Regions from separate parts of the Nocardia sp. NPDC055002 genome, predicted to be linked through region 3. Evidence: riboswitches for the same ligand, from Rfam matches in the RefSeq annotation. Region 3 holds a riboswitch; each other region holds the start of a gene.

Region 1 (5,643 bases), on a different contig from region 3:
CTTCATCAGTGTCGAAACCTGTTCGTGGGAAGGGATGTTCAGCGGACGCGGGACAGGAACGCCTGCGTGCGCGGGTGTTCGGGGTGGTCGAGAACGCTGGCGGCCTCGCCCTGTTCGACGATCACGCCCTCGTCGAGGAACACGACCGTGTCGGCGACCTCGCGGGCGAAACCGATCTCGTGGGTGACGATCACCAGCGCGGTGCCGCTGTGCGCGAGATCGCGGATCACCGCGAGGACCTCGCCGACCAGCTCCGGGTCGAGTGCGGAGGTGGGCTCGTCGAACAGGATCAGCCGTGGTTTCAAGGCCAGGGCCCGCGCGATGGCCACGCGCTGCTGCTGACCACCGGACAGCCGCCGGGGATAGGCGTCGACGAAATCGGCCAGTCCTACCCGTTCCAGAAGCTGTTTCGCCTCGGCGACCACCTCGCCGCGTGGGCGCCGCTGCGCAGAGACCGGGGCGAGCGCCACATTGTCGAGCACCGTGAGATGCGGGAACAGATTGAATTGCTGGAACACGAAGCCGATGCGGCTGCGCTGGGCGCGCACCGCGTGGTCGGGCAGCGAACGCAAGATGTTGCCGCGTTGCCGGTAACCGATCAGCTCACCGTCGATGTGCACGGTGCCCGCGTCCTGCGCTTCCAGATGGTTGAGCACCCGCAGCAGCGTGGACTTGCCGGAGCCGGAGGGCCCGATCACGGCGACCACCTCACCGGCGCGTACCGCCAGATCCACGCCACGCAGTACCTCGGTGCCGCTGTAGGACTTGCGGATTCCGCGCGCCAGCACCGCTGCGGTCATCGGGTTGCTCCTCGGGGTGCGGCCGCACCGGCGGCGATCTCGGTGACCTTGGCGCGGACCCGCTGCCACGGTGTCGGCGGCAGCGCACGCTGCGCGCCCTTGGCGTAGTGCCGTTCGATGTAGTACTGCAGGATCGACAGCGCCGTGGTGAGCGCGATGTACCAGACGGTCGCCACCATCAGCAGCGGAACCACCCGGCCGTTGCGGCCGAAGATCACCTGCACCTGGTAGAACAGCTCGGCGATCGCCATCACCGACACGATCGAGGTGCCCTTGAACAGGCTGATCACCTCATTGGCCGCGTTCGGCAGAATCGAGCGCATCGCCTGCGGCAACACGATCGTGCGGAACTGGCGCCAGCGCGGAATCCCCAGCGCCGCCGCCGCTTCGAGCTGACCGTCGTCGACGGCGAGCAGACCCGCCCGGATCAGTTCGGCCGAATATGCCGCCTGATGCAGGGCCAGCCCGATCACCGCCGCGGTGAAACCGCTGATCACACCATTGACATCGAACTCGTAGAAGCCGGGGCCGAACGGAATGCCCACGGACAGGCGGGGATACAGGTAGGCGATGTTGAACCAGAACAGCAGCTGCACGATCAGCGGGATCGAACGGAAAGCCCAGATATAGGTCCAGGCGATCACCCGCAGCACGGGATTGTTCGACACCCGCCCGATCGCCAGCAGGGTGCCGAACACGAAACCGAGGGCAGTGCCCCACAGGGTGAGCTCGATGGTCACCCGGAGCGCGGCCAGCACCGATTTCGCGGTGAAGTACTGGGCGAAAGTGCCCCAGTCCCACCCCGGATTGGTGATCAGGCCGTGCGCGAACTGGGCCACCAGCAGCAGTGCGATCGCCGCGACGACCCAGCGCCACGGGTGCCACGACCCGGCGATCCGGGGCAGGTCGCCGGCGGGCGCCTTGCCGCCGGATTCCGGATCGGCGGGGAGAGCGTCGCCGGGCGGTGCGGGCGCGGTCTCGGCGCCGGAAACGGCAGACGCGGTCATGGGAATCCTTCGGAAAACAGTGGAACGAGGCACAGTGACCTCCACCCGGCCAGCAACGGGTTCGCGATCTGGCGGCGCTCAGGCCGGACAGGTAGACAGCACGAAAATCTCCTCCATCGAACCCGGCAGAAGCACCCACACCCCGAAACGGGCGGGTTGCTGCGACGTCATCGAGCCAGGTCTCTCGGTCGCTCTGGATGGTTGCGCCCCGGTTTTGTGACCCGAGCTGAATCAGCATGTGGCACATGTGCGGTACCCACAACGGTAGAAATCAGCGTGAGCACAGAGGTTGGAACCGGGCGCGAGCACGGGCACAATTGCCCCGGTTCGGCGTGGTGGGGGACCCGCGGACCGGGGGTGAGCGGCGATCGGTGGGTTCGCTGGGAAATTGCGACGCGCCGAACGGGCGGTTACTTCACCTGTCCGGAATCCCGCATCGCAGGCGGTAGCGTCGGGGTTCTCTGCGTCGATGAGGAGTACGTCGTGATCATGCCGCGTCGTTCCACCGCACTGACCGCCCTGACGGTTTGCGCCGCTGCGTTGCTGTCGGCTGTGCCGTCGGCCGTTGCCGAACCGGCCGTGCCGGTGGCGCCCGCTGTCACTCGGGACGCACCCGGTGTCACGCCCGCCGCGGGGGCGGGGGATCTTCTCGGTGCCTATCAGAGTGTTGTCGAGACGCTGAAGGCGCTGGGTATCCAGCCGTTCCTCTACCCGACGGTGGCGGCGAACTGTAGCGGTGACGGAGCGGGGCTTGTTCCGGCTGTTGCGGGGGCGGTGCCGGGGCCGTGGCCGGCCAACACACTGCCGATACCCGGGCTCGATCTGTCCGCGGTGAAATCCGGGCAGACTCTGTTCACGTTCCTGCCCTATGGGCTTGCGGCCGATACCGCGGCTACGAAGACGTCCGGGATGCAGGTGGCGTGGCTCAATGTGAGTACCGGGCGTGGGGGGATGGCCTCGATGGGGTCGATTGCCGACATTGTGCGGGCGATGGTGCCTGCTGAGGTTCCTGGTGAATTGCGGCCTCTTGCTGAGACGGCTATTCGGGATTTTCTCTTCGCCGCTATTCCTGTGGGGGGTGTGCGGGCTGTGCCTGTGGATACGGGGCGGGGGACTGTGTTGGCTGCTGTTTTCGGTACTACTGACAACGGTGGGCGGTCGTGCTTCTTCTTTCCGACGGTGGGGATCACCGAGGTGGCTTGAGGGTGGTTGCTCGACTCGGTGTCGAGCGGGTGCGCGCCTGCCCTTCACCCGCTCGGCGGCCCTGATGCGCCTGCGCCGTCGCGGAACTGCGGGTCAGGCGTGGTGGGCTATCGGGTCTTCGGGGGTTACCAGGGGGCGCTGTTTCCAGTGCAGGCGGCCGGTGCGGTGGCGGTGGTGGGAGCGGGTCCACAGGCTGAGGTAGTGGGCCACTGACAGGGGGTGGGCCACAGCTGAGGCGAGGTCGGTTCCGGTGGGGGGCTTGCGGGTTTCGATGGTGCGGGCGGTGAGGCGGCTGGTGACGGCGGCCAGGTAGCCGAGCAGGCCCGCGCGGCGGGTTCGGCCTCGGCCGAGGATCGCGGCCAGCGGGGGAATCCAGTAGGCGAGGGCGGCGAGGATTCCGATGGCTGCGCCGGTGTCGCGGCGGCCGCCGTAGGCCGACCACAGCCAGCGGGTGTAGCCGTCGGTGAGTTCGGTGGTGCCGGTATACATTCGGGTGCTCGCGGCGGGGCCCGCGGTCACCAGGGCGGTGCGATGGCCTGCTCGGCGGATGGCGCGGGCCAGGTCCAGGTCCTCGGTGGCGCTGGCCGCCACGGCCGCGTGGCCGCCGCCGGCGCGGTAGGCCGCGGCGTCGACGGCCAGGAACTGGCCGCACGCTACGGCGGTGGACGGGCGCAGGCTGTGGTTGGCGGGGCCGACGGGCAGGGTCGAAGCCCAGGACCAGGCGAGCAGGGGCTGGATCAGGCGCTCGGCGGTCGAACCGGCGTCCTGTCTCGGCCAGGCCGAGACCAGACCTGCTCCGCGCCTGCGTAATTCGGTCACCGCCGCGGCGATCGCGTGGGGGGCCAAGCGTACGTCCGCGTCGATGAACACCAGGGCGGCCGCGTCGGTGCGGGCGGCCAGGCGCGCGCACGCGGCGGCCTTGCCGGTCCAGCCGGGGGCGGGGTGGGCGGCCGAGCGCAGGACGGTGAAGCGCTCGTCGTCGGCGATCGCGTCGAGTGCGGCTTCGTAGGTGCCGTCGGTGGACGCGTCGTCGAGAATCAGCACGCTCAGGCGGGGGACGCCGATCTGCGCGCGAAGGTCGGCGATCAGCGCGGGCAGGCGCTGCGATTCGTCGCGGGCGGGGACGCACACCGTGACCGGTTCGATCACGCCGGCGACCCCGCGCGGCAGGGTGCGCAAGGTGACCAGGTTGTAGGCGGCGGTGGCCGCGCCGAGCGCGGCCAGACCGGTGCCCGCCCAGGTCAGGTAGCGGGCCGCCGCGCTCATGTCAGCGGCCCAGTCTGCGACTGGAGATTTCGCGCCACATCTCCGAGGGGGAGAAACCGCCGCGCGGTGCGTTGGGCGGGCCGGGGTTGCGGTCGCGGAACGCCAGGCCCGCGATCAGCGCGGCCACCGCGAGGGTGATGCCGCCGACGATGCCCGCCCAGCCCGCGAACGAGCGGGTGTTGGGGTCGGCGTACTTCACCTCGGCACGCAGGGTCGACACCTCGCCCGCGGGCAGCTTCCACGACACCGTGTTCTCGCTGTCGGTGGTCTCACGGGTGCCGTTGGTCTTGGCGACGCGGGCCGGGAACGCAACGGAGAACTGCACGTCCGACCCGTGCGGCGGCACCGATTCCAGATCGACCCGCCCGGTGAGACTCACCAGATCGCCGCTGCGCTGGAATTCGAGCGTGAACATGCCCTGTGTCTGATCCGACAGGCCACCGAGCTGGCCGACCTCGCCGAAGGACAGATCGTCGAAGAACACTTGGGTGCCGACGTATCCGTCCTGGTTGTAGTTCTCCACCCGCACCTTCGCCGCCAGCTGCTCCGGCGCCTTCAGCTGCGGCCCCTTGTCGTCGGGCCCCGTCGGCACCACCGCGGCGACGATCCGCCCCGACACGCGATCGTTCGACGACACCCCCATCGACACCTGCACGCGCAGGCACCCGGCCAGCGCGGGCACGAGCAGTGCCAGCAGGACGGCAACGGCCGCGACGCGCCGCGCGGGCACGGAACGACGCGGCGAAGGAGCGGGCATGTCGGCGACGGGACTCGGCTGCACGGTTGACATCGTGCCAGGCTCAGGCCCGAGAGCCCACACGACGGGCCCAGCACTCACCGCCCACCCGCGCCCATCAGGCATTTTCGCCCCGAATCGGGGTGTGTCGCGGCGGGGTCGGCCGCTCAGAACGCGCGTCGTGCGGCCCGCGCACGCAGAAACAACGGGATTCCGAGCACACCGAGACCGAGGAAACCCCAGATCGCCGACGCGGGAAGGCCGAGGAACACCGCGTGCGCGAGGGCCGAGCCGAGCCAGGTCCACGCGAACACCGCGACCGGGACCGCCACCGACGGGTCGCGCGGCGGCGGCAGGAAATGATCGAGCAGGGTGAGAATCACTGCCATGACCACGGCGACGAGCGCCCAGCCCAGGTAGTTGGTGTACGGGATCTCGGGGATGCCGGGCAGGCCCGCGTCGGTGACCGACCAGGTCCATTGGCCGTCGGCCACCATCTGCGGATCGAGGAACAGATCCCAGCCGACCGCGCCGAGGACGAACAGCCCCAGGCGCCCGGCATTCGACCCGCTGAGCAGCCGAGCGCCCGACGCGCTGGGTGGCTGGGCATGCGTGGATGCGGACCGACCGG
Region 2 (5,643 bases), 660 kb from region 3:
GTACTGCTGTCCCCCACCTCACCGCGATGGGAGGGCCCGCTGTGCGGGACTCCTCGAAGCTACTCCGCTCCGGCCGCACGTCGGCACCCGATCGGGCCTTGACCGGCTACTGAGTAGTAACACGGCGGGGCCCGCGCACCGAGAACGGTGGCGCGGGCCCGGTTCACCAGGTCAGACCGCGATCGGTACCGCGGCCGCGTGTTCGTCGCCTTCGATCAGGTTCTCCGGCTTGTCGCGGATCATCACCGCGATCACCACGGCGGCGGCGAGGAAGAAGCCGGCGCCGATATAGAACGCGACGTCGTAGCTGTAGATCGAGGCGCGTTCGATCAGGTGGTCGACGGTCGGGTTGTCGGTGACGTAGTTCTCGGCGGCCTGCACCGACAGCGTGGTCAGCAGGGCGGTGCCGACGGCGCCGCCGACCTGCTGGGCGGCATTGAGCAGGGCGCTGGCGACGCCGGAGTCCTCGGCGTCGACCTGATGCAGCGCGACGGCCTGCATCCCGACGAACAGCGGGCCCATCCCGAGCGCCATCAGCAGCTGCGCGGGCAGCACGCTCAGTGCGTACCCGTCGCCGTAGCTCAGTTGCGCCAGCCACAGCAGTCCGACGACACCGAGCAGCGCGCCGACCACCATGAGCGGACGCGGCCCGAACTTGGGCATCAACGAACTGGTGATGCCCGCCGCGATCCCGATGCCCACGGGGAACGGCAGGAACGCGATGCCGGCCTTCAGCGGCGAATAGCCCAGGGTGTTCTGGTAGTAGAAGCTCAGGAACAAGAACATCGCGAACATCGCGATCGGGATCAGCAGCGCGGCCAGCAGGGCGCCGCCCCGATTGATCTCACCCGGAATGCGCAGTGGCAACAGCGGATTCGCCGAGCGCGCCTCGATGAAGACGAACGCGATGAGCAACGCGAAGCCCGCCCCGAGCAGGCCGAGCGTGCTGCCCGCCAGCCAACCGTGTTCGGCGGCGCGACTGAATCCGTAGACGATCGACACCAAGCCGAATGTCACGGTGACGGCGCCGGGCAGGTCGTAGCCGCCGGTTCTCGGCACCGGGATATCGCGCGTGATCACCGCCACCGCACCGGCTACCGCGATGAGCGCGATCGGCGTGTTCATCAGCAGCGTCCATCGCCACGACGCGAACTCGGTGAGCGCGCCGCCGACGATCAGCCCGAACGCGATGCCACCGGCGGTGATGCCGGCGAAGACCGCGAACGCGCGGGCCCGCTCCTGCACATCGGTGAAGATCACCGACAGCAGCGACAAGGCCGCGGGGGCGAGCAGCGCGGCGAACGCACCCTGTAGACCTCGGCCGATGAACAACTGCGGCCCGGTCTGCGCGAGCCCGGCCAGCGCCGAGGCGGCAGCGAAGCCGACCAAGCCGACCAGGAAGATCCGGCGGCGGCCCAGGTAGTCGGCCATCCGTCCGCCGAGCAGCAGTAGGCCGCCGAAGATGAGCGTGTACGCGGTGAGCGCCCACTGCTTGTCGCCGTCGCTGATCCCCAGGTCGCGCTGGGCATAGGGCAGGGCGATCGTGATCACGGTGGCGTCGAGCACCACCATCAACTGGGCGGCGGAGAGCACGACCAACGCCCACCACCGCATCGAATTCTGTTGTTGATCAACATGTTTCGTCATTATCTCGGTGCCGGTCACCAGGACTCCTCGTCGCTCGATTGGCGTGGATCAATCCTGGCATTGCAAGACAATTGGCGTCAAGAGAAAAATGTCTGAATGCGCCAATTGGCCTACTTGGACAGATAGAGCCGCCGACACGGTAGGCTGAGGGAATGCTGGACTCGACCACTCCGATCAGCGCCGACCGGACGACCGAACCGGCTGCCGGCGCGCCGCTGGGCCTGCGCGAGCGCAAGAAGCTCCAGACCAAGGCCGCGATCGTGGCGGTCGGACTCGACCTGTGCGACAGCCAAGGGTTCGACGCGACGACGGTCGAGCAGATCGCCGCGGGTGCCGATGTGTCCCCGCGCACCGTCAACCGGTACTTCGCGCTCAAGGAAGACATCGTGCTGGCCCCGATCGACGACTTCGGGGTCTCCGTCGCCGTCGCGCTGCGCTCCCAGCCGAACACCGGCAACGAACTCCAGGCACTGTGTGGCGCCTACCTGACGGTGGTCCAGGCCGAGGCGGACGCGGACGGCATCCGGTTCATCCGCCAATTCCTGCAGATGCAGCGCATCATGCGCACCAGCCAGTCGGTCAACGCCCGCGCGCTGGAATACGCGGAGAAGAAGAACGTCGCGGTGTGCACCGAGCTCGCGCAACGGATGGGCACGTCACCGGACGACTTCACGGTGAAGCTGGTGGCCGGGATCTGGCAGATGCTGTGCCACCTCTCCGTCGCCGACACCGAACAAGCCTTGCTGAGCGGGTCACCGGCGGTAGCTGTCCGGGTCACTCGGGACGCCGTGCTGCGCGCCTACCACGGCTTACGGCAGGTCTGCGGCGCACCGGTGGACGACACGCCAGGCTTCGGCACACCGTCCAACGAGTGATCTTCGGCGGGAAATGCGGGGGAAGTTTCCGCCCGCGGGAGATCTCCGGTTAACATGACGGCAAGGTCATGAGTACCAGCGCCAAGCCCCGGCTCGCTGGTCGGCAACCCTCCAGCTGCGGTGGGGTGCTCCGGGTGATGACCGGGCTCTCGAAAGTCGAGAGCAAGCGCGCACTGCAGGAGGCCCCCATGTGTTGTTGCCAGTCGATCCGACCCAGTTGACGAGATCCCCCGGCTGACACCCATTTGGAGCACGACATGACTGACTCTTCCCTGCCCGAGAACTGGTCCTTCGAGACCAAGCAGGTCCACGCGGGCCAGGCCCCCGACGCGAGCACCAACGCGCGGGCCCTGCCGATCTACCAGACCACCTCCTACACCTTCCGCGACACCGATCACGCCGCCGCGCTGTTCGGTCTCGCCGAGCCGGGCAACATCTACACCCGGATCATGAACCCCACCCAGGACGCGGTGGAGCAGCGCGTGGCCGCGCTCGAAGGTGGCGTCGCGGCGCTGCTGCTGGCCTCGGGCCAGGCCGCGGAGACCTACGCGATCCTGAACCTGGCGAGCGCGGGCGACCACATCGTGTCCAGCCCGCACCTCTACGGCGGCACCTACAACCTCTTCCACTACTCGCTGCCCAAGCTGGGCATCACGGTCTCGTTCGTCGAGGATCCCGATGACCTCGCGCAGTGGGAAGCCGCGATCCAGCCGAACACCAAGGCGTTCTACGGCGAGACCATCGCCAACCCGAGCAGCGCGGTGTTCGACATTCCCGGTATCGCCGGTGTCGCGCACGCGAACGGCCTTCCACTGATCGTGGACAACACCGTCGCGACCCCCTACCTGATCCAGCCGCTGGCCCACGGCGCCGACATCGTCGTGCATTCGGCGACGAAGTACCTGGGTGGTCACGGTGCGGCCGTGGCGGGCGTGATCGTCGACGGCGGCACCTTCGACTGGACCGTGCGCGACGCCGACGGCAACGCGCGCTTCCCCGGCTTCACCGAGCCCGACCCCAGCTACCACGGTGCGGTGTTCGCCGATCTGGGCGCGCCCGCGTTCGCGCTGAAGGCTCGCGTGCAGTTGCTGCGCGATCTGGGTGCCGCGGTCTCGCCGTTCAACGCGTTCCTCATCGCCCAGGGCATCGAGACGCTGAGCCTGCGGGTCGAACGGCATGTCAGCAATGCCGAGGCGGTCGCGAAGTTCGTCGCCGAGCAGCCGGGCGTCGACGCGGTGTTCTACGCGGGCCTCGAGTCCTCGCCCTGGCACGCGCGAGCCAAGGAGCTGGCACCCAAGGGTGCGGGCGCGATCGTGGCCTTCGAGCTGGCCGGCGGTGTCGATGCGGGCAAGAAGTTCGTGGACGCGCTCAGCCTGCACAGCCATGTAGCTAACATCGGTGATGTGCGTTCACTCGTGATTCACCCGGCGTCGACCACGCACTCGCAGTTGACGCCCGACGAGCAGCTGGCGGCCGGCGTCACTCCCGGCCTGGTCAGGCTCGCGGTGGGCATCGAGGGAATCGACGACATTCTGGCCGATCTGCGGGCCGGGTTCGCGGCGGCGACGACGTGACTGTGAGCACCGAATCGCCGATCGCCCGACCCGGAACCGGGGTGGCCCTGCTGCCACCGCCGGACGGGCGCGTCGGCGTGGTCGCCATCGGGGATGTGGCGCTGGAGAACGGCGCCGTCGTCCCCGATGTGCGGCTGGCGGTGCAACGCTGGGGCGAGCTCTCGCCCACGCTGGACAATGTGGTGCTCGTCGAACACGCGCTCACCGGCGACTCCCATGTCGTCGGTGGGCCCGACGGGGCGCCCGGCTGGTGGGAGGGCATGGTCGGGCCCGGCGCGCCGATCGACACCGACGAGTGGTGTGTGATCGCGACCAACGTGCTGGGCGGCTGCAAGGGCAGCACCGGCCCGTCCTCGCTCGCCTCCGACGGAAAGCCTTGGGGCGCACGGTTTCCCGAGCTGACCATCCGTGACCAGGTAAAGGCCGAAGCGCAGTTGTTCGAGGTGCTCGGGATCGAGCGGCTCGGCGCTGTCGTCGGCGGCTCGATGGGTGGCATGCGGGTGCTCGAGTGGATCATCGGCCTGCCCGAGCGGGTCAGCGCCGCGCTCGTGCTGGCCGTGGGCGCCCGCGCCACCGCCGATCAGATCGGTACCCAGACCACCCAGATGGCCGTCATCGCGGCCGATCCCGACTGGCAGGGCGGCGACTATCACGGCACCGGCCGCGCGCCGATGACCGGCATGGGACTGGCCCGGCGCATCGCGCACCTGACCTACCGCACCGAGGGCGAACTCGACCACCGCTTCACCAACAAGCCCCAGGGCGACGAAGACCCGTGGACCGGTGGGCGCTATGCGGTACAGAGCTATCTCGAGCACCAGGCCGACAAGCTGGTCCAGCGGTTCGATCCGGCCACCTACGTGCTGCTCAGCGAGGCCATGAACCGCCACGATGTGGGTCGCGGGCGCGGCGGTATCGCTGCCGCGCTGGCCTCGACATCGGTGCCGTGCGTGGTCGGCGGAGTCGACTCGGATCGCCTGTACCCCTTGCACACCCAGGCCGAGCTGGCCGAAGGGCTGCCGGGCTGCGCGGGTCTGGAGATCGTGCATTCACGCGACGGGCACGACGGGTTCCTCACCGAGGCGGCCGCCGTGTCGAAGCTGCTCACCGAGACGATGCGCTTGGCGCGGGAGAACCGCTGAGCCGTCAGGGCCCGGTCAGCAGGGTGACGATCGAGCGAACGTAGGCCTGAAGCCGTTCGCGCGGATACTCTTCCGGCTCGCTGACGGCCAGCCTGCCGAGCATTTCGGCGACGGTCAGGGTCGAGTTCGCGAGCAGTTCGGCATCCATGCCCGACCAGCGCGGTGACAGCGAAATGCCCATGCGGACAAGAGATTCCGCGCGCGCCAGGATATCGGCGCGCGACGTGCGGAGAGCCGCGCGGTATTCGCCGGGGGCGCTCGCGGGCGTGGCGAGGATCAGCCGCCAGCGCGTCGGATTCGCCAGTGCCACACCGACGAACGCTTCCACCGTCGACGAGGCGACGGCGACCGGATCGGCGCCGAGCAGGTCGTCGGGCAGCGTGTCGGCGATCTGTTCCAGTCCGC
Region 3 (5,643 bases):
GGCAGATACCACCGCCCCACCGCCCTCGACACCTGATCAGAGCGTCTATGTAAGCCGACGGCCCACCAGCTACAGCTAGTGTTTGGTCCGGTGAGCGAGGCATACGACTGGTCGTGGTTGCGCCGGTGCACCGGGTATCGACCTGGACACGTATTTGGCGATGCCGGAAGACCTCGCTCGGGTGATCGAGGTCAAAGACGGCCTGCTGGTGCATCGCGACTCACCTTCGCCGAATCACATCGCCATCGCCGATGCGATCAAACAGTGCCTGCGGGAAGCGATCCGGAAACGCGCCACCGGGCAGCCCTGCCTGAAGGCCGGCGGCGAACTGGACATGCTGGTCTCGGAGGTCCCGTTCAATTTCCGCCGCCCCGACGCCATCGTGTATCGCTGTATCGAAGACCCCCGCGACAAGTGGAAGACCAAACCCACAGCAGGGGACACCCTGCTGGTGGTCGAAGTGGTTTCACCAGCGACGGTTACCGCCGATTGTGTGGACAAGCGAGCGGAATACGCGCGCGCGATCGCCATCACTGATCCGCTCGGCGTCACCATCACCTGGGACGCCCTCGACGGGGAACGAATATCGGCCGCCGAGAGCAGGTCTCGACGGCCGACGTCCGGTGAATCTCGCCTGTGACGAGTTCAGCCGATCAGGCAGGGGGCGGCGCCTTCGGGGGAAGAGGCGCTGAGGGGACGGGTTTCGGGGGTCGGGTTCCAGTGGCCGTCGGTGGCGGCATAGTTCCAGGTGGGACCGTGGCTGACCAGGGTGGCTACCGCGCTGATCAAGCGGTCCACGTCGGCGGCGGTGGTGCCGAGGCCGATGCTGGCTCGGAGGGCGGCGTCGAGGCCGAGGCTCGCGAGGAGGGGGTGCGCGCAGAAGCGGCCGTCGCGGACGCCGATGGCATGCTCGGCGGAGAGGTACGCGGCGACTTTGCCAGGGGCGACATCGGCGATCGTGAAGGCGACGATGCCCACACAGTCGGGGCTGTCGGACCAGATACCGACCAGGTCGACGCCGGGGATCGCGGACAGGCCGTCACGCAGCCGGTCGGCCAGAAAGCGCTCGTGCGCGACGAGTTCGGTGGGGTCGATGGCGGCGAGCGCATCGCAGGCGGCGGCAATAGCGGCCGCACCCAGGACGTTCGGCGAGCCGGCTTCGTGCCGCTGCGGCGCGCACGCCCATTCGACCTCTGTCACACCGACATTGCGCACCGCACCACCACCGGCCAGGTAGGGCTCACCCTCGTCCAGCCAGTCCCGCCGGCCGACGAGCACACCCGAACCGAACGGCGCGTACAGCTTGTGCCCGGAGAAGGCGAGGTAGTCGATCCCGGTCTCGCGCAGGGAGATCCGGCGATGCGGAGCCAGCTGAGCGGCGTCGACGAGGATGCGCGCACCACACAGATGGGCGATGGTCGCGAGCCGTTCCAGCGGCAGCACCTCACCGGTGACGTTGGACGCACCGGTCACCGCCAGCAGCGCGGCAGGCTTGCTGCACAGCTCGGCGACGACACGCTGAATCGTCTCCTCGACCGTGGCGGCGGCCCGCACGACGCGACGACCGTGCTTCGCCCACGGCAGGAAGTTGGCGTGGTGCTCGATATCGAGTACCACGGTCTCCCCCGGCACGCACCCGGCCAGCAGGTTCAGCGAATCGGTGGTGTTACGCGTGAACACCACGACCTGGTCGTCGTCGGCGTCGAGGAACCGGGCAACGGACCCACGCGAAGCCTCGTAGCACTCGGTGGAGATCCGCGAGGCGTATCCCGCGCCCCGGTGCACGCTGGCGTAGAACGGCAGCAACTGCGAAATCCGGTCGGTGACCTGCTTCAACGCCGGCGCACTCGCCGCGTAGTCGAAGTTGGCGTAGGAGCTGGTACCGCCCTGAACGAGCGGAACCTGCAGGTCGGCACCGGAAACGGCGGCGATGGCACAGGTGGGGTCGATTACAGCAGTCATGACGAAATCCCGTCGGCTCAGGGACCCGCTCCTGAAGAGGTGGCCCGCGCTTGCCGCGCCCAATTCGGACGTCAGCCTGGTCGTCACCCGGAGCACCCCACCGCGGAGGAGGGTTGCCGACCAGCAAGCCGGGGCTGAACGCTGGTACTCGTGACCTGCAACGAGAGTGACAGACGACCACCGGACCTGTCAACCACCGATCGTCGGCGCGCTCCGAGTCGACCCCGACCACCCACGGGATCTCCCGGTTCGGCGCGGCGGCCGGGCCGTCGCGGCCGCAGCGGGAAATCGGTTGTCCACGTGCGCTTTCCCTTGTGATACTCCGGAGATGCCTGCCTTCGCCGATTTCGACCGGCGCAACTACCCCACCGTCGATGTCACCACCGGTTACGACGGCTGGGCCGACACCTACGAGCGCACCGTGATGGACGAGATGGACGCGGCGCTGCTGGATCGGCTTCGCCGCCCGGATTGGGCGGGAGTGCGACAGGCGGTCGACCTGGGTTGCGGGACGGGGCGAACCGGCGCGTGGTTGCGCAGCCGCAGTAGCGCCGAGATCGACGGCGTCGATCTGAGCGCGGGCATGCTGGCCCGTGCCCGCGCCCGCGGTGTACACCGCACACTCACCAAGGCCGACGTGTGTGCCACCGAATTACCAAGCAGCACTTACGATCTCGTGATCTCCTCACTGATCGACGAACACCTGCCGGACCTGCGCCCGTTCTACACCGAGGCCGCGCGGCTGGCTGTCCCAGGAGCCACGTTCGCCCAGATCAGCTACCACCCACAGTTCATGATGGTCACCGGAATGCCGACGCACTACACCCCCGCTGGGGGCGATCCGATCGCGATCAGCACCCACCTGCACCTGCTGAGCGAGCACATCACCGCGGGCACCGACGCGGGCTGGGTCCTCACCGAAGCGGCCGAGGCATTGGTCGACGACGCCTGGCTCGCGGCGAAACCCAAGTGGGCCCACCTGCGCGGCCACCCGTTCACCATGGCGCTGGTCTGGACGCTCGGCACCGCATAGGCGCCGCGCCGCACGCTTCGAGGCACGCCCGAAGCGAAGGGAATCGCCCATGAGGGGGCGTGGCGGAACTAGCATCCGACGAAGGGAATCGCTGCGCTGAGGGCTCGGCAGATCAATGTGGCGCTGCGGGTGGGGTCCGATGTCAAACCGGTACACAAGGGGTGAACTTTGCCCGTGATGGACGCCGTACGATCGAGTGAAGCGAAAATAGTCCACGTAGTTGATCGGAAGAAGACCATGTCACACGCCTTGAGCTCCACTTCGGCGGACGTGAGCGCCGATCTTCCCGACGAATTCGTCCACCTGGCTAGGTTGGCGCTCGCCGGGCGCGAGCAGGATGTCGCAATGTTCGTGCGCCGGGCCGCGCGCCGCCACCGGCATGCCAGTCCCGAACTGGCCGATGCGCTGATCGCGCTGCTGCGCCAGAACCCCACGCGCGCCAATCCCCTACGCGCGGAGGTGGATACGCCGATTCCGGTCGACGGCGACAGCCGGCTGCCGCTGCTGCGGGTGATCCCGCCCGGCTCCACCGCCGAAGTGCCGATCCTGGCCGCCGAAACCTATGACGTGCTCACCCAGATCGTCGACGAACGCAAGCAGGCCGACCGGCTGGCCGCCGCCGATCTGACCCCGGCCCGCAGCTTGCTGTTCGTCGGTCCGCCCGGCGTCGGCAAGACGATGGCCGCAGCCTGGCTGGCCCACCAACTGTCGCTGCCGCTGGTGGTCCTGGACTTGGCGACCATCATGAGCAGCCTGCTCGGCAAGACCGGCACCAACCTGCGCCATGCCATCGACTACGCCAAGCAGCGGCCGTGCGTTCTGCTGCTCGACGAGCTCGACGCCATCGCCAAGCGTCGCGACGACGATCGCGACGTGGGCGAGTTGAAGCGACTGGTCACGGTGCTGCTCCAGCAGATCGACGACTGGCCGACCGGCGGGGGCCTGGTCATCGGCGCGACCAACCACGCCGATCTGCTGGATCCGGCCGCGTGGCGGCGCTTCGATGTGAGCATGGAGTTCGCCCTGCCCGAGGCCGAGCAACGCTGCGAGGCGATTCGCCGGTTCGCCGGGCAGCCACTGCCCGACGGCGCCGTGGACGCGGTGGCGCTGGCGTCGAAGGGCTTGTCGTTCAACGATATCGAGCGCGCGATGCTGCGATTGCGCAGGCGTTGCGTGCTCGAGGACCAGCTACTGCCCGGGCTGATGGCCGAGCATTCCGCGCGACTGGCAGCTGAACTTCCCAAAACGGATCGGTTACGGCTGGCACAGACGCTGACGGGCGTGTCAGGCTTGTCTCAGCGCCAGATCAGCGCGCTGACGGGGGTGTCGCGCGACACCATTCGTGGTTTCACGCATCGACGGGAATAACGTGGCAGCTGGGGGGATTCACCGGTGGCGGGACCGCGATTTCTGATCGGCTTCGGTGAGCGACTCACCGCGCCCATCTCCCCCAGCAGATCGGGCGGCTCGCCGCAGCCCCCGTACACGGTGGCGCAGGCGCGAGCCCGACTCGCGCCGATGCTGAGCGCGGCCACCTCGAGTGCGGACGCGTTGCCGAAAACGGCCTGCCCGGAGGACGAGACGGTCACGGCGGTCACCCTGCATCCGCAGTACTTGTCGAGAAGTGGTTATCCCACAAGACTTCTCACATCGATGCAGTTGGATCCGCTGGGCAGCAGGCCGGTGGCGATCGCGCCGGAGCACGGCAAACCGCGGGCGAGCACCCTGCTGTTCCTGGCAACGACCCGCGTCAATCTGCAGTTGCTCACCGAGCGGATCACTGCCGACGCACCGCTGGGCGGCGCCGAGATCGGTATCGTCAGCCTGGCGGAATTCCGGCTCAACAACGCCGCCGACAGGCTCAGACTCGCAGCGGAACCGCGTAATTCGGAGACCGTCGCCGAATTGGTGCTGCACTCCGGTCGCGACATCGCCCTGCAGGGTCTGCTCGACTTCTCCCGCGATCTCGATCTCGACGTGGCCATCGACCGCCGACTCGACAACGGTGGTCTGGCCTTCGTCCCCGTCACCGGAACCCACGCCGCCATCGCCGCACTCGCCGGCTACTCGTTCACCAGGGTGATCCGCCGCATGCCGCGCATGCGCACCCAGCTCGGGCGCGACACCACCACCAGGACAGCGCTTTCGACGTTCCGCCCGGCCTTGCCGACGACCGAGCCGACCGACCGGGAACTCACCATCGCGGTCTTCGACGGTGGCATCCCCGCACGTACCCCGCTGACCCGCTGGGTCGACGCCCACACCTTCGCCGACAGCGCCGCGCCGCAGCGCACCTATCTCGACCACGGCCACCGCGTCACCTCGGCGCTGCTGTTCGGCAGCGTCGACCCCGTCCAGCCGGTCCCGGTCCCCTACGGCTACATCGACCACTACCAGGTGCTCGACGAGGACACCGACGACGACCAGTGCGAGCTGTACTCGGCCATCGAGCGCATCGATACCGTGCTGCGCCAACGCAAATACGAGTTCGTCAATGTCAGCATCGGCCCCGAACTCCCCATCGAGGACGACGAAGTGCACGCCTGGACCGCGTTCTGGGACGACTACCTCAGCGACGGCACCACGCTGGCCACCATCGCGGTCGGCAACAACGGCGAGGCCGACAGACCGAGTGGCAACGCGCGCGT
Region 4 (5,643 bases), on a different contig from region 3:
CACCGAACACCAGGAACATCGAGCCGCCACCGAAGTCGCCGACCATGTTCAGCGGCGGCACCGGCCGCTCGCCCTTGCGCCCGATGGCATTGAGCACACCGGTCAGCGAGATGTAGTTGATGTCGTGTCCCGCGCGATCGGCGAGGGGGCCGTGCTGGCCCCAGCCGGTCATCCGGCCGTACACCAGGCGCGGGTTGCGGGCCAGCGCCTCGTCGGGTCCGAGGCCCATGCGCTCGGTGACGCCGGGACGGAAGCCCTCGAGCAGCACGTCGGCCTTCTCGACCAGGTCGAGGATCTTGGCGACGTCGGCGGGGTCCTTCAGATTCGCCTCGACGATCGTTCGCCCACGCCACTGGGGGCGTTCCATGAAGCCGGGCAGCTGGTTCGGGCGCTGCACGCGCACCACGTCGGCGCCGAGGTCGGCCAGTAGTAGCGCGGCGTGCGGGCCCGGCCCGATGCCTGCCAACTCGATGACCTTGATGCCCGCAAGGGGCCCCTGCTTGGCGGTGGACTCCGTGCTCACGCGGTGACCTCAGTTCGTTGTCGAACGGTATTGACACATTGACAATAGCGCTGGGGTGGCGGCTCGGGTAGAGCATGGGCGAGAATTCGCACGAGCGCGACTCGGCGCGGCAACGGGAGGACCCGGTAGTGGGCGTGTGGGGTGAGGTCGTTGTCGGCCTTGTCATTCTGGTCGGCATCGTCGGCGTGATCGTACCGATTCTGCCGGGGGTGATCCTCATTTTCGCGGCGATCGCGGTGTGGGCGTTCATGACCGGCGGTGCGACGGCCTGGACGGTGCTGGCGATCGCCACCGTCGCGCTGGCGCTCTCCGGCGTCGTGAAGTACACCTGGCCGGGCAAGCGGATGCGTGAAGCCGGGGTGTCGAACCGCGCGCTGCTGGCCGGTGCGGTGCTCGGCATCGCCGGCTTCTTCGTGATCCCGATCGTCGGCCTGTTCATCGGCTTCGTGCTCGGTGTGTACCTGGCCGAGCTGTACCGCCTGAAGACCAACGACCTGGCCTGGCCCGCGACGGTGCACGCGCTCAAGGGCGTCGGCCTGTCGATGCTGGTCGAGTTGTTCGGCGCGCTGATCGCGTCCGGTGTGTGGCTCACCGGCGCGATCATCAGCTGACTACTCGATGATCGGCAGCGGGCGGGTGCGGTCGTCCGCGCCGGGGAGCTGATTGCGCGGGATCGGGATAGTCGGATTCTCGATGCGGGGTAGCGGCTCGGATTCCGGGCGACGCACCGCGGGCAGCCGGTAGAACTCCCGGGCATTGTCCTCGAGCACCGCGTGGATATCGGAGCCGACCACCTGCGAGATCAGGTCCACATCGCGCTCCTCGAACGGCCTACCGGCGCGCGTGCCGGGCAGATCGCTGCCGAACATCAGCGCACCCGGGTTGACGGTGTGGATGCGTCGCAGCGTCTCGGCCACATCCATCTCGACCCGGCCGAACCCGGTCGCCTTCACTCTGGCGCCGCGGTCCACCAGGTCGAGCAGGTACGGCAGACCCTCGTCGGACATGCCGAGATGGTCGATCGAGAGCGCGGGCAGCTTCGAGATCACCGGTTGCAGAGAGGCCAGCATCTGACCGTCGATGTAGAGCTCCACGTGCCAGCCCGCCAGTTCGTGGGCGCGCAACGCCTGCAATGTCATCTCGGTGATGTCGGCGGCGGCGCGCTTGAGGTTGAACCGCAGGGCGCGTACGCCTGCCCGGTTCAGCTCGAGGATCTCGTCGTCGGTGGCGTCGAGATCCAGCCGGGTCACGCCGACCCAGTCGGGACCGAGCGCGGCCAGTGCTGCCTTCAGGTACGTCTGATCGGCGCCTTGGAAAGACGCGCTGACGACAGCACCGCCGCGAACATCGAAGTGCGCCATACGCTTTCGATAGTCATCGATCACGTAGGGCTCGGGGAGATAGCCTTCGTTCTCGATCAGCGGAAACCGCGGATCGATGATGTGGACGTGGGCATCGAACACCAGTACAGAATGCCTTATCTCTGCGGCGTGAGCGCACTCAACGTCGCGCCCCCACTAGGACGGGACCACTGAAACCCCGAGTTCTGCCATGACAGCACACCCAACCCCGCACATCGGCGGGCCATTCAGGGCCGCGAACACGCGCGCGCCAGCGCGCCAAAAACTCAGGCCTTGTTCGGCTCGGAGGCGCGCAGCATGTCCTCGCGCTCCACGACCTTCACGCGCTCGCGGCCTTCGGGCTCGCCGAGGGCGCGCTCGTGGGCGTCGAGGCGGTACCAGCCCGCCCAGGTGGTGAACGGGATGCCCTTGCCCTCGAGGAACTCGGTGACGGCGTCGAGCTCGGGCTTCGGCGCGGGGGCGAAGGCCTTGGCGTCGTCGAGCAGGCAGGCGATGGTCTCGTTGGCGTCGCCCTTGGTGTGGCCGATGAGGCCGACCGGGCCGCGCTTGATCCAGCCGGTCACGTAGGTGGCGGGCATGAATCGGGCGTCACCTTCGGCGGTGTCGTCGGCGATCACGCGGCCGGCCTCGTTGGGCACCGTGCCCGCCTGATCGTCGAACGGCAGCTGGGTGACGTTCTGCGAGAGGTAGCCCACGGCGCGGTACACGGCCTGGATGTCCCAGTCGGTGAAGTTGCCGGTGCCCTTGACGTTGCCGGTGCCGTCGAGCTGGGTGCGTTCGGTCTTCAGGCCGACGACCTTGCCGTCGGCACCGAGGATCTCCGAGGGCGATTCGAAGAAGTGCAGGAACAGCTTGTGCGGGCGGTCGCCGTGGTCGCGGATGGCCCACTGCTCGAGGGTGTTGGCGACCATGTCGACCTGCTTGGAGTTACGGCGTGCGGCTTCGGAGCCTTCGTCGTAGTCGATGTCCTCGGGGTTGACGATGACCTCGATCGTCGGCGAGTGGTCGAGTTCGCGCAGCTCGAGGGGCGTGAACTTGGCCTGCGCGGGGCCACGACGACCGAACACATGGACCTCGAGGGCCTTGTTGGCCTTGAGGCCTTCGTAGACGTTCGGCGGGATCTCGGTCGGCAGCAGTTCGTCGCCGGTCTTGGCGAGTACGCGGGCGACGTCGAGGGCGACGTTGCCGACGCCGAGGACGGCGACCTTCTCGGCCTCGAGGGGCCAGGAGCGGGGGACGTCGGGGTGGCCGTCGTACCAGGACACGAAGTCGGCGGCGCCGTAGGAGCCGTCGAGGTCGATGCCGGGGATGGCCAGGGCGCGGTCGGCGTTGGCGCCGGTGGAGAAGATGACCGCGTCGTAGAACTGGCGCAGGTCGTCGAGGGTGATGTCGGTGCCGTAGTCGATGTTGCCCAGCAGGCGGACCTGGTCTTTGTCGAGGACCTTGTGCAGGGCGGTGATGATGCCCTTGATGCGGGGGTGGTCGGGGGCGACGCCGTAGCGGATCAGGCCGAAGGGCGCGGGCATGCGCTCGTAGAGGTCGATGCTCACGTCGGCATCGGACTTCATCAACGCGTCGGCGGCGTAGATACCGGCCGGTCCCGCACCCACGATCGCAATGCGAAGTGGGCGAGTCGCTGCACTCTGTTCGGTCATTTCTACGCGCACCCTTTGGTCGAGAACTGATTTGACGGCGTCAACTTAGCTTAGGCTAAGTCGGACATCCGCTTACTGGCAGCTGCCATCGACGTCGGCAGCCGACCGCAATCAAGGCGATTCTAGCTGCGGCGTTGCAGCCACCCGGCGCGCGGTGTAGCTGCCCGCGCGGGTCTGTCAGGATTACAGCATGAACGAGGAGCAAACAGGCTCGGATGACCAGCCCGTAGTGGTGGATCAGACCGACAAGCGTTCCATCGTCCCGTTCGTCGCGGCCGCGGTGATCGCGATCATCGTGCTCATCGCCATCGTGGCGGGTGGACTGCTCTCACCCGCTGAGAAAAATGTCACAGAGGCCGACCGTCTCGCGGCCGCCGTCACCAACTATATCGACGCGCGCTCGCGCAGCGACCTCCGTCCGCCGACGGGCGTGGCCTGCCCCGGCTTCAGCGAAGAGACCTCCGGCCTCGGCGAACAGCTCGGTGGCCCGAAATCCACTGTCACGATCGACGGCAAGGGTTTCGAGAACGCCACCGTCAACGGTGACCGCGCCAAAATCGACGCGGCGCTCGTGGTCAACGGCAACCCGGCGGCGAGCAACTGGAAACTGACCCGCGTGGACAGCGCGTGGCTGGTGTGCTCGTTCTGAATCGTTTGACACGATGACCGGTGCCGAGGCAATCTCAGATCGCAAGGTCATGAGTGCCAGCGTCAAGCCCCGGCTCGCTGGTCGGCAACCCTCCTCCGCGGTGGGGTGCTCCGGGTGACGACCTGGCCGTGTGTTCGGGGATTTCCGGCACGGCAAGAGCGGATTCACGCAGGAGGATCGACATGACTTACGCCGGCGACATCACCCCTGAGAAGGCGTGGGAGCTGCTCACCGAGCACCCCGGCGCCGTGCTGGTCGACGTGCGCACCGAAGGTGAGTGGGCACACATCGGCATTCCCGACACCAGTTCCATCGAGCGCCCGGCCCACTTCATCGAATGGGTCGACGGCACCGGCACCCGCAATCCCGAGTTCGGCGCGCAGCTCGAGAAGGCACTCGCCGGTCGCCCCGACGACGCACCCGTGGTGTTCCTGTGTCGCTCCGGCCAGCGTTCCGCGCATGCGGCGAACCTGGCGACGGCGGCGGGCGTGGCGCCGTCCTACAACGTGCTCGACGGTTTCGAAGGTGGTCCCGACGCGTTCGGTCAGCGCGGCAGCACCGGTTGGCGCGCTGTCGGCCTGCCGTGGCGTCAGGCATAAGGAGAAAAGCATGATCACCGGTGGTTCGTTCGACAAGCCACTGCCCGAAGGCGTCGGTCCCGGCACGCTCGGCGTGCGTGGCGGCCTGCGCCGTTCCGGCTTCGACGAGACCTCCGAGGCGCTGTATCTGACCTCGGGTTTCGTCTATGAGAGCGCCGAGGCCGCCGAGGCCGCGTTCACCGGCGACGTCGAGCATTTCGTCTACTCCCGCTTCGGCAACCCGACCGTGGCCATGTTCGAGGAGCGCATCCGCCTGCTCGACGGCGCCGAGGCGGCCTTCGCGACCGCGTCCGGCATGTCGGCGGTGTTCACCGCGCTCGGTGCCCTGCTGAAGGCGGGCGACCGTCTCGTCGCCGCCCGCAGCCTGTTCGGATCCTGTTTCGTGGTCTGTAACGAGATCCTGCCGCGCTGGGGCATCGAAACCGTCTTCGTCGACGGCGACGACCTCGACCAGTGGGAGCAGGCCCTGTCCGTCCCCACCCAGGCCGTGTTCTTCGAGACCCCCGCCAACCCGATGCAGACCCTCGTCGATGTCCGCAAGGTCACCGAGCTCGCCCACGCCGCGGGCGCGAAGGTGGTGCTGGACAACGTCTTCGCCACCCCCCTGCTCCAGCGCGGCTTCGAACTCGGCGCCGACGTGGTGGTCTACTCCGGCACCAAACACATCGACGGCCAGGGTCGCGTCCTCGGCGGCGCCATCCTCGGCGCCCAGGACTACATCGACGGCCCCGTCAAAACCCTGATGCGCCACACCGGCCCGGCCCTGAGCCCCTTCAACGCCTGGACCTTGCTCAAGGGCCTGGAAACCATGCCGTTGCGCGTGCGCCACTCCACCGAGTCGGCCCTGCAGGTGGCG

Evidence for each region. Region 3 has a riboswitch for S-adenosylmethionine ahead of ACWF99_RS16475 (aminotransferase class V-fold PLP-dependent enzyme). Riboswitches for the same ligand answer to the same signal wherever they lie in the genome.
Region 1: linked by a shared signal. The riboswitch ahead of ACWF99_RS29115 (amino acid ABC transporter permease) and the one ahead of ACWF99_RS16475 (aminotransferase class V-fold PLP-dependent enzyme) in region 3 are both predicted to bind S-adenosylmethionine.
Region 2: linked by a shared signal. The riboswitch ahead of ACWF99_RS13470 (bifunctional o-acetylhomoserine/o-acetylserine sulfhydrylase) and the one ahead of ACWF99_RS16475 (aminotransferase class V-fold PLP-dependent enzyme) in region 3 are both predicted to bind S-adenosylmethionine.
Region 4: linked by a shared signal. The riboswitch ahead of ACWF99_RS21470 (rhodanese-like domain-containing protein) and the one ahead of ACWF99_RS16475 (aminotransferase class V-fold PLP-dependent enzyme) in region 3 are both predicted to bind S-adenosylmethionine.

Annotation. Positions count from the first base shown of each region.
Region 1 is NZ_JBSGWE010000009.1:87,300-92,942, reverse strand. Features, by position in the region: gene ACWF99_RS29125 (ABC transporter substrate-binding protein) at 1-6, opposite strand, end outside; gene ACWF99_RS29120 (amino acid ABC transporter ATP-binding protein) at 39-800, opposite strand; gene ACWF99_RS29115 (amino acid ABC transporter permease) at 797-1,807, opposite strand; SAM riboswitch class I at 1,918-2,011, opposite strand; gene ACWF99_RS29110 (hypothetical protein) at 2,165-3,010, shown strand; gene ACWF99_RS29105 (glycosyltransferase family 2 protein) at 3,104-4,276, opposite strand; gene ACWF99_RS29100 (LppM family (lipo)protein) at 4,278-5,033, opposite strand; gene ACWF99_RS29095 (carotenoid biosynthesis protein) at 5,180-5,643, opposite strand, start outside.
Region 2 is NZ_JBSGWE010000003.1:248,651-254,293, forward strand. Features, by position in the region: gene ACWF99_RS13460 (MFS transporter) at 172-1,665, opposite strand; gene ACWF99_RS13465 (TetR family transcriptional regulator) at 1,800-2,522, shown strand; SAM riboswitch class IV at 2,587-2,697, shown strand; gene ACWF99_RS13470 (bifunctional o-acetylhomoserine/o-acetylserine sulfhydrylase) at 2,780-4,096, shown strand; gene metX (homoserine O-acetyltransferase MetX) at 4,093-5,238, shown strand; gene ACWF99_RS13480 (TetR/AcrR family transcriptional regulator) at 5,243-5,643, opposite strand, start outside.
Region 3 is NZ_JBSGWE010000003.1:911,807-917,449, forward strand. Features, by position in the region: gene ACWF99_RS16465 (flavin reductase family protein) at 1-36, shown strand, start outside; gene ACWF99_RS16470 (Uma2 family endonuclease) at 155-640, shown strand; gene ACWF99_RS16475 (aminotransferase class V-fold PLP-dependent enzyme) at 646-1,962, opposite strand; SAM riboswitch class IV at 2,004-2,118, opposite strand; gene ACWF99_RS16480 (class I SAM-dependent DNA methyltransferase) at 2,291-2,995, shown strand; gene ACWF99_RS16485 (AAA family ATPase) at 3,233-4,363, shown strand; gene ACWF99_RS16490 (S8 family peptidase) at 4,388-5,643, shown strand, end outside.
Region 4 is NZ_JBSGWE010000005.1:68,294-73,936, forward strand. Features, by position in the region: gene ACWF99_RS21445 (CaiB/BaiF CoA transferase family protein) at 1-523, opposite strand, end outside; gene ACWF99_RS21450 (DUF456 domain-containing protein) at 652-1,134, shown strand; gene ACWF99_RS21455 (amidohydrolase family protein) at 1,135-1,986, opposite strand; gene ACWF99_RS21460 (FAD-dependent oxidoreductase) at 2,151-3,539, opposite strand; gene ACWF99_RS21465 (Rv0361 family membrane protein) at 3,730-4,188, shown strand; SAM riboswitch class IV at 4,234-4,353, shown strand; gene ACWF99_RS21470 (rhodanese-like domain-containing protein) at 4,371-4,787, shown strand; gene ACWF99_RS21475 (O-succinylhomoserine sulfhydrylase) at 4,798-5,643, shown strand, end outside.